2 regions of the Rhodococcus sp. FW305-130 genome follow, and region 2 is predicted to be linked to the other one. Evidence: riboswitches for the same ligand, from Rfam matches in the RefSeq annotation. Region 2 holds a riboswitch; the other holds the start of a gene.
What was found. Region 2 has a riboswitch for cyclic di-AMP ahead of AC3WQS_RS03685 (transglycosylase family protein). Riboswitches for the same ligand answer to the same signal wherever they lie in the genome.

Region 1 (7,829 bases), on a different contig from region 2:
CCCGCCACCATGAGCACCGCGCGCTCGGACCACCACGGCCCCCACAACTGCGTCGTGTTCTCGATGGCTGAGTCCACATCGGCCGCCAAAGCGTCGACGAACGCCTGCTGACCCGGGTGACCGATCACGAGTGCATTGCCCGCGGTATTTTCGGCGACGGCCAGCGGGCCGAAGTCCCAAGGGCCGTTCCAGGATTCGCCCGCCGTTCGGGCTCCGTCCAGTCCGACGATCGACCCGTCCGCAAGAACCGACCACTGATCGCCGCGTTTCGCGAGCGTCATGGACACTGCCTTGCGAGTGGGCAATGCGTCAACGCCGTCGAGGGCGTATCGCAACAGAACCTGTGCATTCCAGACCTCGACGTCTCCGTCCGGTGCACCGGTTCGCGGCGCCGGTGTCAGGCCGCCGCTGGGAATCTCGTATCCCCAGTCGGCAAAGTCGAGCGCTCCCGCAGCGGTGGCTCGTCGAACTTCCGCTTCGAGCACACCGGGTGCCGCGGCACTGTCGACGAACTTCGCCAGCCCCGACGGATCGTCGGACATCTGCGCCGCAGCCCATGCATCGAGAAATGCTTGTACCTGCGCGGTGCGGTCGGCGTCCTGCTCACTGGCCGCATTTTCGTCGGAATCGGACCTGTTCGTCAGGAAGATCGTCAACCCTAGAACGAGCACCACGGCAACGCCGAGCGCCACGAGGGCTGGATACTCCCAACGGCGTGGTCGATCTGCGCCGACGTCGGGCGTCGTCATCGGTTCAGTCGGCACGGTGCCGAGTGTAGGAGAACTCGACTCGACGCTTCACGGCGGCTGGCCACACGCCGCTCGGGCGCAGCAAGCCGTCAGTAACGACGCGCAGTGGAGAACTCCATGCCTGCCATCGACTGAACCTTCACCGGTACGCCGAACGTCGACGCATGCAGAATGTTTCCGTCGCCGGCGTAGATACCGACATGCGAGTTGTCGCTGTAGAAAGTCACGACGTCACCGGGCTGTAGTTGGTCCCTCGACACCGGTACACCGCCCTGCGCCTGCGCTTGGCTCGAACGCGGCAGAGTCTTCCCAATTTGCTTGTAGGCCCATACGACCAGACCTGAGCAGTCGAACTCGTTCGGGCCGGTCGCGCCCCAGACATACGGGTCACCGATCCGCGTGAGGCCTGCCTGCAGAGCAGCAGCACCCGAACCAGGCGTCAAGTTAGCTAGAATTTTGCTGAGATCGACGTCCGGCGGGAATGGCGTACCGCTCAGTTGGTTACGCTCGTCGTCGGTGAGGCTCTGGAAAGCTTTGGTCACGTCGGCGATCTGCGTCTGCAGTTCACTCTGCTTGCGCTGCAAATCGTCACTGAGTGCGCGGGCTTGATCGGCGGCGGTCCGCGCTTCTTCGGCCGAACGCTTCGATGCTTCCGAGGCGGCACGCGCTTCGGCAGTGGCTTGGTTGAACTGTGAGACCTGCACTGCCGCGTCGTTGGAAATCACGTCCAGCGCGGACATCTGATCGAGCAACTGCTGCGGCGAGTCGCTCACCATCAACGCAAAGAGGCGATTGGTCCGCGCACCCTGGTAATTCGCTGTGGCAATACGGTTTACCGCCGGAGCGAACTCGGCGACACGTGCCGAAGCCGCGTCGAGAAGACCCTGATCGGCTGCCGAACGCGCGTCCGCATCATTCGCGACCGCCAGCTTCGCGTCGAGGTCGATCTGTGCGTTGTGCAGCGCTTCGTTGGTCTGCTCGGATACCCGGGAGAGTTCACCGAGCTTGTCGAGCGCCTCGGTGGGGTTGGTGATGACGGGGTCGGCACCGGCCTGCATCGAAGGCCCTGCGACGAGTCCGAACGCCAGCACTCCCACTGCCAATGCGGCGCGTACTCGACTGTTGTTTTTCGATGAAACCACGGAATGCAACTCTCCGTCTCGGTGAAGCGACGTCGACCGGGACCGGTCGACGATCTGTTAGCTGGCTGTCAACTATCCACAGTACCTGTCTCGGCCGCGCAATGTCTCGATAAGGTTACGGAACGGCATACGTTTGTGTCTACTCGCCGGTAGGCGTGTCGGGGTGAAGTACCGGGCGAATTGTCGCGAAACGAAAATGTGGGCCTCGAATCAAAGATTCGAGGCCCACATTCGAAGATCCGGAGCTCCCCCGAGCTCCGCCGCCTTGCAGCGGCGGATCGTTCCGACCGTCTACCGGAGACAGCCGTCGAGCGTGTTCAGAAATCAGTAACGGCGAGCACCGTCGTACGGCATCGAGGACACCGGTGCGAGCTTCACGGGCTGACCAGCGGTCGACGCGTGGATGACATTGCCGTTGCCGGCGTAGATGCCCGAGTGCGATCCGCCGTAGAAGGAGATCACGTCGCCGACCTGAAGATCGGACTGTGAAACGGCAACGCCGGCTGCGGCCTGGTCGTAGCTCGTGCGAGGCAGGTTCAGACCAGCCTGCTTGTATGCCCACTGGACCAGACCGGAGCAGTCGAATGCGTCCGGGCCCGATGCGCCGTACACGTACGGGGAGCCCAGCTTGCTCTCTGCGGCGCGAACTGCCTGCTCACCAACACTGGAGATGGGAGCGGCCGGAGCGGCCGGTGCGATGTCGGTGATGCCCGGGATGACCGGCAACTGAGGAATAGAAACGCCCGGAACCTCGAAGGTGCCGACGCCGGGGATGGTGATGGGGTCTGCCGAGGCAGGTGCAGCGGTTGCGGCAAATGCTCCGACTGCGAGCGCGCCGGCTACTGCCAACTGCGCTGAACGCTTGAAACTCTGTGACGCCACTTAAGGGGTGCTCCATTTCTTCCATTCATCCGCCGACCGAGTTAGCTGACGGGTTCGGGCTGGGAAGATCAGCCCTACCCGCGTGGTCCGCAGCGATCATGCGTGCTGCACCCCAGGCGGGATTCACCCCAGTGGAAACTTGGGTTCCCGGTTCGGGTTCCTCGCGGAGATCCCGATTAGGCGGTTCCTGACGATGCCGGTCCTGTTTGGTCCGGCAAGACTTCGTTAGGTCTCAGGAAGGTTACGAAATGATCGCGACGATGTCGACCGCTTCGTGACAATCGCGCCCGATTCGCCGGAAATCATGCTGCCGCGCCCGCGATACGCCGGACGGGTCACGAAGAGATAACAACAGGTCTGTTCGGCGAGGCTCACCTGGCCCGCAAACCTGCGCTTCCTACCCACTGGCAAGGGTCACCAAACCCGACAATCCGATCTTCCATGCAGTTCAACGCCGATTACTTGAAACTAGAACCCGTTTCGATCAATCAGGCGGTTTCGGCGACTGATCGCCGTAGCAACACCCTCACGAATCGCCCTACCGGTAAGTAGGTAGGAGTCCGCATTCGCGAGTTCCCACCGCAAGTGTGATCCTCGTCTCTCGTACTTTTGTCGGGGGTCAATCCGTTGCTTTCCCAATGGAAGTCGGAGTGAGCCGGGTTCCGCGTATGCAATCTCGAATTCGTGTCGGGGGGTCCTTCTACTGTCTGCGGTGTGAGTCCCGCCTCGGCCCGAGAATTTCCGTCTCCGTCCCCGTTCTCCGACGGGGAGAAGTTCGACGTCGGGCGGCAACTGAGCTTCGACGAGCTGGACACACCGCTGAGCGAAACGACGTTCGTCGTCGTCGACCTCGAGACCACAGGTGGAAGCGCCGACCAGGACTCCATCACCGAGATCGGCGCCGTCAAGATCCGCGGTGGCGAAGTGCTCGGTGAAATGGCAACACTCGTCGATCCCGGCCGATCGATTCCGCCGTACATCGTCGAACTGACCGGAATCACCACCGCCATGCTGATCGGCGCACCTCCCATCGAACGTGTCCTACCCGCTTTTCTCGAATTCGCCGAGGGCGCGGTGCTGGTGGCACACAACGCGCCCTTCGACATCGGCTTCCTGAAAGCAGCGGCGTCACGCAGCGCACGCCCGTGGCCGGCGTTCCGTGTGCTGTGCACTGTGAAGCTCGCCAGGCGCGTGCTCACCCGCGACGAGGCGCCTTCGGTCAAACTCTCCGCACTCGCCCATCTCTTCCAGGTGACCACCCAACCGACGCACCGCGCGCTCGACGACGCGCGTGCGACCGTCGACGTCCTACACGGGTTGATCGACAGAGTCGGGAACCAAGGCGTCCACAGTTACAGCGAACTCGTCGACTACCTGCCCAACATTTCCTCACATCAGCGGGCCAAACGGTCCTTCGCCGCAAACCTGCCGCGAAGCCCGGGTGTCTACCTTTTCCGAGGCCCTTCGGACGAAGCCCTCTATATAGGAACTGCTACCGACCTTCGACGCCGCGTCCGCAACTACTTCACCGGTTCGGAGACCCGCGGCAGGATGAAGGAAATGGTCGCGCTCGCCACCCGCGTCGACCATGTCGAGTGCGCCCATGCGCTCGAGGCAGGGGTGCGTGAACTACGACTACTGAGCGCGCATGCACCCCCGTACAACCGTCGCTCCAAATTCCCCAAAAGAGGATGGTGGATCACTCTCACCGACGAGGCGTTTCCCAGACTGTCCGTGGTTCGCACGCCTACGGCCGATTCGATCGGCCCGTTCACCTCTCGCGGCGACGCAGTAGAAGTCGCCGACACCGTCGCAGAGTTCAGCCGCCTACGCACGTGCACCAAACGTCTCGGGCGCGGCGCCGTTCACGGCCCTGACTGCCCCGCTCGCGAACTGGGGGCGTGTCCCGCCTCCTGGGCACCGGAACTCACTGCGCAGGACTACGCGGCCGCCCCTGAGACTGTGCGTGGATTCTTCCGGGGAACCAACGACGCTCCCCTCCAACAAATGCAGGCGCGAATAGACGAGCTGTCCGAACACGCGTTGTTCGAGAATGCTGCTCGTCTGCGTGACCGAACGGTCGCAGTCTCTACCGCAGTGCGGCGCACTCAGCGACTTGCAGCAGTCGCGGCGATCGAACAACTGATTCTCGCCCGTCCCACCGGGGACGGCGGCTGGGAGCTGTCGGTGATCCGTTCCGGACGTCTCGCGTCCGCCGGGCTCGCCAGACGTGGAACTCACCCGATGCCCGTCGTCGACGCCATCACCGCGGCAGCCGAAACCGTCCTACCGGACGACGCACCGTTCCGCGGCGCGTCACCCGAAGAACTGGGCCTGATCGCACGGTGGCTCGCATCGGACGGTGTCCGAATCGTGTCGGCGACATCCGGCTACGTCGAACCTGCGGGCGGCGCCGGCAAGTGGGAAGCCTGGTGCCGACTCGCGCGGGCCGGTACCGAATCCGAACATCGATGACGTAACGACGGAGCGGCACCCCTAAGCTCGATCGAAACCACCGGGTCATCACAACCCACCGGGAAATCGAGGAGAGAAATGATCAACGCCATCGTCATGATTCACGCCGAGTCCGCTCGGATCCCGGAAACCGCGCAGGCCGTCGCCGACCTGTCCGGAGTGACGGAGGTCTACTCGTGCGCAGGTGACGTCGACTTGATCGCCATCGTGAAGGTACGTGACCACGCCCAGATCGCCGACGTGGTCACCGGAGGAATCAACAAGGTGCCCGGCGTTCTCCGAACCGCCACACACATCGCCTTCCAGTCATTCTCCAGCGCAGACGTCGAGGCCGGTTTCTCGCTGGGCGAGTAGCTCGTCGATCAGGCTTGGTCGGCCAGTTCGGCGGTGAGTGCCGCCCACTTGTGAAGCAGTTCAGCGCCGGCGCCGCTGTCGATCGCGGCAGCGGCTGCAGTCATCCCGGCGGAGATCGCACCCTCGAGATCGTCACCGACACCGTTGAACGCCGCGATGGCCGCTCCCGCGTTCAGCAAGACCGCGTCCCGGACCGGCCCCTTCTGTCCGGAAAGCAGCGTTCGGGCGACGGTGGCGTTGAATTCGGCGTCTCCTCCGCGCAACTCTTCGAGAGGAACGCGGTCGATTCCGAGGTCGCGCGGATCCAGCGTGACAGTTCGCACACTTCCACCGCCGACGATGTGAACCGTCGAAGTCGTCGATGTGGTCAGTTCGTCGAGTCCGTCGTCTCCACGCACCACCAACGCCGAATTACCGCGCTGCGCAAGGACTCCCGCGACGACCGAGATCAGCTTCGGAAATGCGCACCCGATCAGCCCGGCACGCGGACGAGCCGGATTGGTCAGTGGACCGAGCACGTTGAATGCCGTCGGGATGCCGATTTCCTTGCGAGGCACCGCCGCAAAGCGCAGTGCGGGATGGAAGACCGGCGCGAAACAAAAGCCGATGCCGACCTCTTCGACGCACCTCGCAACCTGCTCCGGGCCGAGGTTGATGCGAACGCCGAGCGCCTCGAGCACGTCTGCGCCACCGCTCTTGGACGAAGCAGCGCGGTTGCCGTGCTTGACAACTCGCACACCGGACGCGGCAACCACGATCGAGGCCATCGTCGAGATGTTGACCGTGTTGGAGCGGTCGCCACCCGTGCCGACGATGTCGACCACGTCGGAATCGACCGGCACGCGCCGGGAGTGTTCGAGCATCGCGCCGGCGAGCCCTTCCAACTCCGCGGGGGTTTCGCCCTTCATCTTCAGCCCGACGCCGAAAGCGGCGATCTGAGCGGAAGTGGCATTGTCCGACATGATCTCGCCCATCGCCCACCGACTGTCGGCTTCCGACAGATCACTGCCGTCCGTGAGCAGACCGAGAATCATCGGCCACGACCGCACCACTGCACTCGAATCGACGTTCACGGCGTTGGATGCGTCGGTGCCGGCCATAGTGCCTTGGTCCCCTTGTCGTTCATGTGGGCTGGATTTCGAGCTGTCGTTTCGTGCTGTCGTTTCGTGCTGCCATTTTGTGCTGCCGATGACCCTCGCAGCCTAGTCAGTGAGGTAGCAAGGAAACCGAATAGGGCCGCTCAGGTCTTTCGGCGACCGCGTTTGGGCGTCGCCTCCGCAAGAATCGGGGGCTGGAGCGCGTCCCACCCGGCGACGGAACCACCGAGTCGCTGCGCCAGACCGGCCATTCGTGATCGCTCCTGGGAGCAATGCAGGGCGTCAAGGATTTGGACACGCTCGAAGATGACGCGAACCGAATTCTCGACCGCCTGAGTCACGTCCTCGGGCCGACTCGCGCCTCGCACATATCCGTCCTGAGCGACGATGTTCTCGGCATCGGCAACCGAGTCGTCCGGCAGGTCGAGATGGTGCCGCAGAACCACTTCGGACTCCGCCCGAAACTCCGGCTCGGTGGAGCCGGCACGTTCGAGAGCGGTCGAACTCGCCTCGGCGTCGTCGAAGCCCTCGGCAACGACGACCAGATCCGACCGCCCCGCGTCGAGCGGCGTCGGAATCTTCGTGCCGAAAATTCTCAGGAACCACGGTCTACTCTTGTGTGTAGCTGCCATCGCGCCAGCATATTCCGACCACGCCACCAGCGCGTTCGCCGCCCGATCCCGCGAACTCGAGCCGAGCGACGCGCCGATGGTGGACCCGAGTGGTCGTCTCTTACGACGAAGCGTCATACTTCTGTCTGTGACGAGCGCAGTAGGGACTTCAGGATCGGCAATCACCCAACGCGTGCACTCGCTGAACCGGCCGAATATGGTCAGCGTTGGCACCATCGTGTGGTTGTCAAGTGAGCTCATGTTCTTCGCAGGGCTCTTTGCCATGTACTTCGTGGCACGAGCTCAGGCGAACGGAAATTGGCCGCCGGAGCCAACCGAATTGAACCTGTATCTGGCCGTGCCGGTGACCTTGGTGCTTATCGCATCTTCGTTCACCTGCCAGATGGGTGTCTTCGCGGCTGAGCGTGGCGACGTCTTCGGACTTCGTCGCTGGTACACCATCACCTTGATCATGGGGGCGTTCTTCGTCTCCGGCCAGGGTTACGAGTACTACCACCT
Region 2 (7,829 bases):
GTCGCAGCGATGCGCAGCCGCGAACTGACGAACAAGGGCATCGCGACCTTCCAGCGCGCAGCGAAGGCCGACGGCGCGGACAAGTCCGGTCTGACCGCTCTCACCTACGCAGTGATGACGAACAACGCCACCGACGCCGCGATCTCCGTCGCCCTTGCGAACACGCTGTTCTTCTCGGCGGCGACGGGCGAGGACAAGACCAAGGTCGCGCTCTATCTCCTGATCACAATCGCACCGTTCGCGGTCATCGCACCGCTCATCGGTCCGATGCTCGACCGGTTGCAGCGCGGCCGCCGCATCGCACTCGCGTCGTCGTTCGGAATCCGGACGCTCCTCGCAGTGATCCTGGTCTTCAACTTCGACAGTTGGATCCTCTATCCGGCCGCGCTCGGCATGATGGTGCTCAGTAAATCGTTCTCGGTACTCAAGAGTGCGGTGACACCACGCGTCCTACCACCGGAAATAGACCTGGTGCGCGTCAATTCGCGTCTGACGGTCTTCGGGTTGATCGGCGGAACGATCGGCGCCGGCGCCGTCGCGGGTGCGCTCGCGCTCGCTTTCGGTTCCACCGGAGCCTTATGGTTCGCCGTCGCCGTCACCGTCTTCGGCGCATATCTGAGCATGCGAATCCCGTCGTGGGTCGAAGTCACCGAGGGTGAGGTTCCCGCGACCATCACCTACCACCCGGACGAGGCGCACCACGCCGGCAGCGCCCCACCACAGCCGAACGCGAAACCGGCCAAGGTCCGACAGCCTCTCGGACGCGCCGTGATCATCGGACTCTGGGGCAACGGCACTATTCGCGTGCTCACCGGCTTCCTGACGCTCTACATCGCGTTCGTCGCCAAATCACGCACCGATCACGAGCCGCTCCAGCAAGCCATGATGCTCGGCCTGGTCGGCGCAGCGGCCGGTCTGGGAAACTTCGCCGGAAATGCCACGGGTGCGCGCCTCAAGCTCGGCCGGCCCGCACTGATCGTGCTCCGGTGCACTGCGTCGGTCTGGATCATCGCGGTGATCGCAGCGCTGACGGACAACCTGATGACCGCTGCGCTGGCCACACTCGTAGCCTCCGCAGCCAGCGCACTCGCCAAGGTCTCACTCGACGCGTCACTCCAGCACGACCTGCCCGAGGAATCGATCGCGTCCGGATTCGGCAGATCCGAGACGGTTCTGCAGTTGAGCTGGGTACTCGGCGGCGCATTGGGGGTTCTGCTTCCGACCGAATACTGGATCGGGTTCACTGTTGTATCGGTGTTCCTGACGATCGGGCTTCTGCAGACCTTCCTGAGCTACCGAGGAAGCAGCCTCCTGCCCGGCCTCGGCGGGAAGCGACCCGATCTGGCCGAACAAGAAGTGACCGAAGTGATTTACACCGGTAAATCCAACCGAGGACAAGGAAGTACTCCGCAGTGATGATGCGCTCGAGAACAAAGAAGATCGTGGCAGCGATCAGTGTCCTGATGGTGGTGGCACTAGTTGCTTACGTCTCCGTTCTTTTCGTGATCATCAAGAACATCAACGACGACCCCGAAAAGCTGCCGGTCATCACTGCATACGCACACGGCAAGACGATCGAGACGAACCCTGCCGGGTTCTGCACCATCGATCTGTCCCAGTGCGCCCAGGTGGGCGACATCTATGCCCTCGACGTTCCCGCGGGCTACCCGCTGCAGCTGTCGTTGTCGACGGACGTCTCCGATGCGCAGTGGGCCCTGCTGGCGGTCTACGAGGATGCCGACGGCAACCAGACCGGCGAACCCCGAGTCTTCGAGCCCGGCGAGGCCCTGGCAGTGACGGTCGAATCTTCGAGCGATCCCGTCAAGCAACTCGTCGGCGTCGAAATCCACCTCGCCGTCGGTGAGGGAAGCGAACAGGGACTACTGATCTGGTCGATCAAGACCGCCTGATCCCCGGAAGAACGAAAATGCCCTGCACACCGATTGGTGTGCAGGGCATTTTGTTTCGAAGCCGTGTACGGCAGCTCGAATCGAGCGATCAGGTATCGAGCTCGCGAGCGACGGCTCGGACGACCTCGGAGATCCGCTGAGCGGTCTTGCGGTCCGGGTACTTGCCGTTGCGCAGATCCGGCTGGACCTTCGCCTCGAGCAACGTGATCATGTCCTCGACCATGCCGTGCAGCTGGTCAGGGGTGTGCTTACGCTCGACGGGCTCACGACGCGTCGCCGTAGCGCCCCGCAACGACGGCGCCGGCTCCAGCACCTTCAGGCTCAGCGCCTGCGGACCGCGGCGGCCCGCAGCCATGCCGAACTCGACGCGCTGGCCGGCCTTCAAGCCTTCGACGCCCTCGGGGAGAGCGGAAGCACGGACGTAGACGTCCTCGCCCTCTTCCTGCGACAGAAAGCCGAAACCCTTTTCGACGTCGTACCACTTCACCTTGCCGGTCGGCACCGCGTTCACCTGCTCATCACTCGACTGGGGCATCTGCCCCAATGTGCTCGGGAGGCTCTCGGAAGAGCCTCATGGCCTTGCTCGCATCGCTTCCGGTGGAAGAATGCAAAAGAACGCGCCCCACACTTGCTTCAGCGGGGCGCGCAGTCTGTTAACAGTCTACCTGTGACGAACCCGGGTCGGCACCCAGGTTTACAGGCACTATCCTCGTAGGTGTGGACCCTCAACCGAACCCGCGCACTTCCGGCACCGGAAACGGTCTGTTCCGTACGGCGATGGCACTGTTCATCGTCGGATTCCTGGCGATCGTGGCCATCTTCGCAGTCCACATCTTCAGCGACACCCCGCCCGGCCTGGCGTTGTACCTGGTGGCACTCGCGTGCCCGATCGGCTTCCTTCTGGCCATCGTCTACACACTCAGATCCGGCCGACGCGTGCGCTGATCACCCCCGCCTTCAACCGAAAGGTCACTGACCATGAGAATCCTCCTGAACGTGATCTGGCTGGTGTTCGGCGGCTTCTGGCTGGCGTTGGGCTACTTCGCCGCAGGCATCATCTGCTGCATCCTCATCATCACGATTCCCTTCGGAATCGCGGCATTCCGCATCGGCATCTACGCACTGTGGCCGTTCGGTAAGACCGTCGTCGACAAGCCGACCGCTGGCGTCGGTTCGATGATCGGCAATGTCATCTGGGTGATCATCGCCGGTATCTGGTTGGCGATCGGACACATCGTCACCGCCGTCGCGATGGCGATCACGATCATCGGAATTCCGCTCGCGGTCGCGAACCTGAAGATGATTCCGATCTCGCTGATGCCGCTCGGCAAGGAGATCGTCGACGTGGACCGCGTCAATTATGCATAGCCGTGGACCGCGTCAATTACGCATAGCCGTGGACCGCGTCAATTACGCGTAAGCGGGCCCGGAGACAGAAGAACCCGACCACTGCAGGTGCTGTGGTCGGGTTCTCTCGTATCAGGTCGGATCAGCGGCCGAGGCTACCGAGTCCGGGGAGGTTACCGAGCGAACCGGTACCCGTTCCCGGGTTGCCCGGATCAACGGGGCCGACCGGACCCTCGGAGACCACGATGGTCACACTCGAAGCGCGCGAAAGCACGCTCTTCGCAGTGATCTCGACGGTGACGCTGCCGACGGCCGTGGGGGTTCCCGAGATGGTGCCGTCCTGTGCGAGGGTCAGTCCGCCGGGCAGAGCACCGTTGGTGAGCGCAAAGGTTGCCCGGGTATCAGCGGCAGTGAGCTTCTGCGAATACGCCTTACCGACCTGAGCGGCAGGCAGTTCAACGGTCGCGGGTAGCGGGTACGCAGCAACGACGGTCACCTTGCCCCCGTTGGTCGTCGACGCGATGGCGCCGGTCGAGGTGTCGAGCGCGAGGTTTTTGACCTTCTCCAGTGCCGGAACCTTGGTATCGGTCAGAGCGGTGGTGGCGCGGGTCGTCAGATCGACCGACCACAGGTGTCCGTTCATGACGTCCGCGACATATGCAATGCCTGCAGCAGCGTCGACGACCACGCCGTTGGGAATCGCGGTCGGAGACAGCGTGGTCTTCGACAGAACCGCGCCGGCCGGGGTGATCGCCCACAGGTTGGTTGCCCGGGTGTCGGTCATGTAGATGTTGCCGGTGTTCGTGTCGACATCGACGTCGACCGGGTAGAGGTTGTCGGCACGCACGATCGACTTGAGTGCTCCGCCCTTGCGTACGTCCGCCTGCCACAGCGTGCGGCCGTAATTCTCGTCGAAGAAGTTGGTGTCCGCGATGTAGAGAAAGCCGCGGACACTGTCGAAGGCGAGCTTGGTCGGCGTTGCCGACTTGTCGACCAGAATGCTCGACACGGCGTCGGCGGCGTTGGGGTCGACGACTCGGATGTTGCCGGACTTGTAGTCCGAGAAGTACGCGCGGTGTGTTGTGGGGTCGACGACGACATCGTTGATCTGCGGCCGCGAGCCGTCGGGGTTCTTCTCGCTCAGCGTGACCGTCTTTTCGACCTTGCCGGTCTTCGTGTCGACAATCGAGATCGCGCCGCCGTAGGAGGAGGACACGTATGCGCGTCCGAGGTCCGAGTCCACGGCAAGTGCCGACGGGTAACCGACGACACCGTCGATGGTGCCGACGGACTTGCCGGTGTTCGTGTCGACGACGGACAACGAGCTGGTCGGTCCGCCGTACTGCGTGATGTATCCGCGGTGGGTTGCCGAGTCGACGACGATGTCGCCGGGCTGGGTTGCGGAATAGCTTCCGACAACACCGTGTGTCGGATCCTCGGGTGAGGCGTGTGCAGCGGGAGCAGTGACGGCCAGGCCGACAGCAGCAGCGGCGACGGCGAGTGACGCGGTGACCGCACGCCGACGGTATTGCAGTTTCATGAGGGGTGCCCTACTTCTTTGGAAGACTCTGCGAACCCTGCCCATTCGGGGCAAGTCAGGCAAACCTAACCTAAGTTTCAATCTCGATGTTGAGACACAGGACACATCTTCGACCTGGATCGGCGCACCTCTCACTCGGCCGGAATTCCATTTCCACATAACGTGTGACCTTGCTCACATTACGGGTGGATAACGGAACGGACACAACCGGACATTCACTCAGGCACCCCCACCTACCTGGGAAGAGTCTCCTGCGCTTTGTGTGACGCGTTGTACGTCCTTCGCCACGCCGCGTTATCAAATGGTGACACGAGAGACTCGAGCCGTTACCGTCGTTTTCGGCCGGGAAACTCGGCCACCTCCGGCCCGCCGCGCCAAGCCTTGTCCCGCGGGTACCGGACTTCCGACAGAGCATTCCAGGGACGAGGACGGGGGACCCAAAGTCCTCTGTGAGAACAGAAAAGTTCTCCAGTGGACACCGGTTCGATCGCAAGACCGAATCTTGGGGTGAAGCCAGACCCTTTCCAGCCAGGAAAGGCGAGGCCGGGCGACCTCTCAGCCCGAACCCGACAGCTGACCTCGCAGGCGCGTGTGGAGAGGATTTCGACCATCATGAGCGGACGCCATCGCAAGCCCACCACCACCGGTCGCACTGTCGCCAAGGTCGCCGTCACCGGCGCCATCATGGGCGTAGCAGGAATTGCAGCCACCGGAACCGCAAGCGCTGCCCCCGACTCCGACTGGGATCGTCTCGCCCAGTGTGAGGCCGGCGGAAACTGGGCCATCAACACCGGCAACGGTTACCAGGGCGGACTGCAGTTCTCCCCCAGCACGTGGAACGCACACGGCGGCGGACAGTACGCAGCCACCGCAAACCAGGCCACCCGCGAGCAGCAGATCGTTGTTGCCGAGCGTGTTCTCGCAAACCAGGGTTGGGGCGCATGGCCGTCCTGCTCCTCCAGCCTCGGACTGAGCAGCGGCGCCACCGAGCGTTCCGCTCCGGCCACCACGGCTCCTCAGGCAGCTCCGGCTCCGGCACAGCAGGTCGCTCAGACCGTTGCACACCCGGTCGCTGACGCCATCGATCAGGCAATCGCGTTCGCCAAGGCCAACGGCATCCCGGTCGACCCGCAGATCCTCGCAGTCGCCGACACCGCGAAGACGTTCCTCAAGTAACACCGGTAAGACTGTCCGCTCGGACGCTCGAACATCAAGAAGGCCCGCACCGAATCGGTGCGGGCCTTCTTCGTGTCGAGTTGTTATCGGTTGATGACGGTGTGCGGGTGTACGTAAGGAAGTGACTCCACCGGAACCGGAAAGGTGGTGTCCTCGCCGAAGGGTGAAAGTCCACCTGCGCGGGTCGATGACAATTCGGTCACTGCGTGATCTCCGTCTGCAGTTTCCGGCCATCCTGGATCTACATAGTGTTGCTTCGAATTGTTGGCCACGAAGTCATTTTGACAGGACGCCGTTACGCCGTACAGACCAGGTCTCTAATCTGATACCTGATGACCGAAACACGTGGCACCCCGGCGGGCAGTTCCGCAGCCGAAAGTCTGACCGATTGGCTCTCGGCGCGCAGTGACGCCGAGTTGACGGAGTTGCTGCGTCTGCGCCCCGATCTGGCCGTACCGCCGCCGAGCACGATGGTGGTTCTCAGTGGTCGGGCGCAGCAACGCGCGTCGGTCAGCCGAGCGGCGGACGAACTCGACACCCTCGATTTCGGTCTTCTCGAATTGTTGGCACTGGCTGGCGCCGAGGAAACTCCGATGACGCGGGCGGAGCTCAACAGTGCAATCGCCGAACGCGCCCTGACCGGCAAGGGCAAGGTCACCAAGAAGGCCGTCGACAAGTCACTGTCGAAGATGCGTGCGTCCGCCCTCGTCTGGGGTGTCGATTCCATCAGCGTCGTCCCGGCAGTCATCGGGATGATTCCGTGGCGTGTGGGGCGAGCCCTCGAACCTGCCGAGGCGATGACCGAGACCGAGATCTCGGCAGCCCTCGACGCTCTGGACACCCGCGAGCGGGATCTCCTCGAGACTCTCGCCAACTCCAGCCCGATCGGTCGCACCCGCGACGCCGCCCCCGGAACGCCGCCTGAGCGCCCGGTTCAGCGACTGCTGGCGGCCGGCCTGCTGCGGTGGCTCGACGAGCAGACCGTCGAGCTTCCGGCGACGGTTCGTCAGGTCATCCGCGGCGAGCCGGTTTTCGATCCGACGACGCTGACCGCACCCGTCATCGGGGGCGACAAACTCAAACCCGCGGACGTGAACGCCTCAGCGGCCGGCGAGGCGCTCGAGTTGGTACGCCAATGCGAGAGCGTGATCGCTGTTCTGGGCGCAGCACCGGCCCCAGCACTGCGAGCCGGTGGACTCGGTGTTCGAGAACTACGACGCGTGGCCAAGACGGCCGATCTCGACGAAGCGCGAGTGAGCCTGCTCGTCGAATTGCTCTCGGCAGCCGGACTCATCGCCAGTGGAACGCCCGACCCGGCGCCGGTCTCGGACAACGCGGACGAATACTGGACGCCCACACTCGCCGTCGACGGCTGGCTCAACGCGTCCACAGCTCGTCGGTGGGAGGTGCTGGCGTCCGCCTGGGTCGACGTACCGCGAGTTCCGTGGATGATCGGGCTGAGGGATTCCACCGACAAGCCCATCGCGGCGCTGTCCGAGGAAGGCCGGGCCCCGGCGGCTCCGCGCGATCGCCAGGCCATTCTGGGACTACTCTCCGAACTCGACAGTGGCCAGACTGCATCGGCCGTCGAGGTAAGTCGACTACTGGCGTGGCGACGCCCGCGATGGAGCGGGCGCCTACGGACGTTCGCAATCGAGCGGACTCTGGACGAGGCCGCCGCGCTCGGACTGGTGGCCCGCGGCGCGTTGTCGTCACCTGGACGAGCTTTGCTGCACGGCGGGCACGCCGAAGCCGAAATGCAGTCCGCGCTACCCGAGCCCATCGACTACATCCTGGTCCAGGCAGATCTGACTCTGGTTGCGCCCGGCCCGCTCGTACCGGACCTGCTCGAGCAG

Region 1: linked by a shared signal. The riboswitch ahead of AC3WQS_RS17800 (C40 family peptidase) and the one ahead of AC3WQS_RS03685 (transglycosylase family protein) in region 2 are both predicted to bind cyclic di-AMP.

Annotation. Positions count from the first base shown of each region.
Region 1 is NZ_JBYTAP010000005.1:333,277-341,105, reverse strand. It holds gene AC3WQS_RS17810 (hypothetical protein) at 1-764, opposite strand, end outside; gene AC3WQS_RS17805 (C40 family peptidase) at 839-1,891, opposite strand; gene AC3WQS_RS17800 (C40 family peptidase) at 2,216-2,773, opposite strand; cyclic di-AMP (ydaO/yuaA leader) riboswitch at 2,788-2,966, opposite strand; gene AC3WQS_RS17795 (DEDD exonuclease domain-containing protein) at 3,488-5,248, shown strand; gene AC3WQS_RS17790 (Lrp/AsnC family transcriptional regulator) at 5,327-5,602, shown strand; gene trpD (anthranilate phosphoribosyltransferase) at 5,611-6,702, opposite strand; gene AC3WQS_RS17780 (hypothetical protein) at 6,843-7,331, opposite strand; gene ctaE (aa3-type cytochrome oxidase subunit III) at 7,459-7,829, shown strand, end outside.
Region 2 is NZ_JBYTAP010000001.1:757,833-765,661, reverse strand. It holds gene AC3WQS_RS03715 (MFS transporter) at 1-1,416, shown strand, start outside; gene AC3WQS_RS03710 (DUF2771 domain-containing protein) at 1,443-1,910, shown strand; gene AC3WQS_RS03705 (cold-shock protein) at 1,999-2,412, opposite strand; gene AC3WQS_RS03700 (hypothetical protein) at 2,628-2,855, shown strand; gene AC3WQS_RS03695 (YccF domain-containing protein) at 2,889-3,278, shown strand; gene AC3WQS_RS03690 (YncE family protein) at 3,400-4,797, opposite strand; cyclic di-AMP (ydaO/yuaA leader) riboswitch at 5,192-5,401, shown strand; gene AC3WQS_RS03685 (transglycosylase family protein) at 5,410-5,973, shown strand; gene AC3WQS_RS03680 (hypothetical protein) at 6,057-6,245, opposite strand; gene AC3WQS_RS03675 (helicase-associated domain-containing protein) at 6,306-7,829, shown strand, end outside.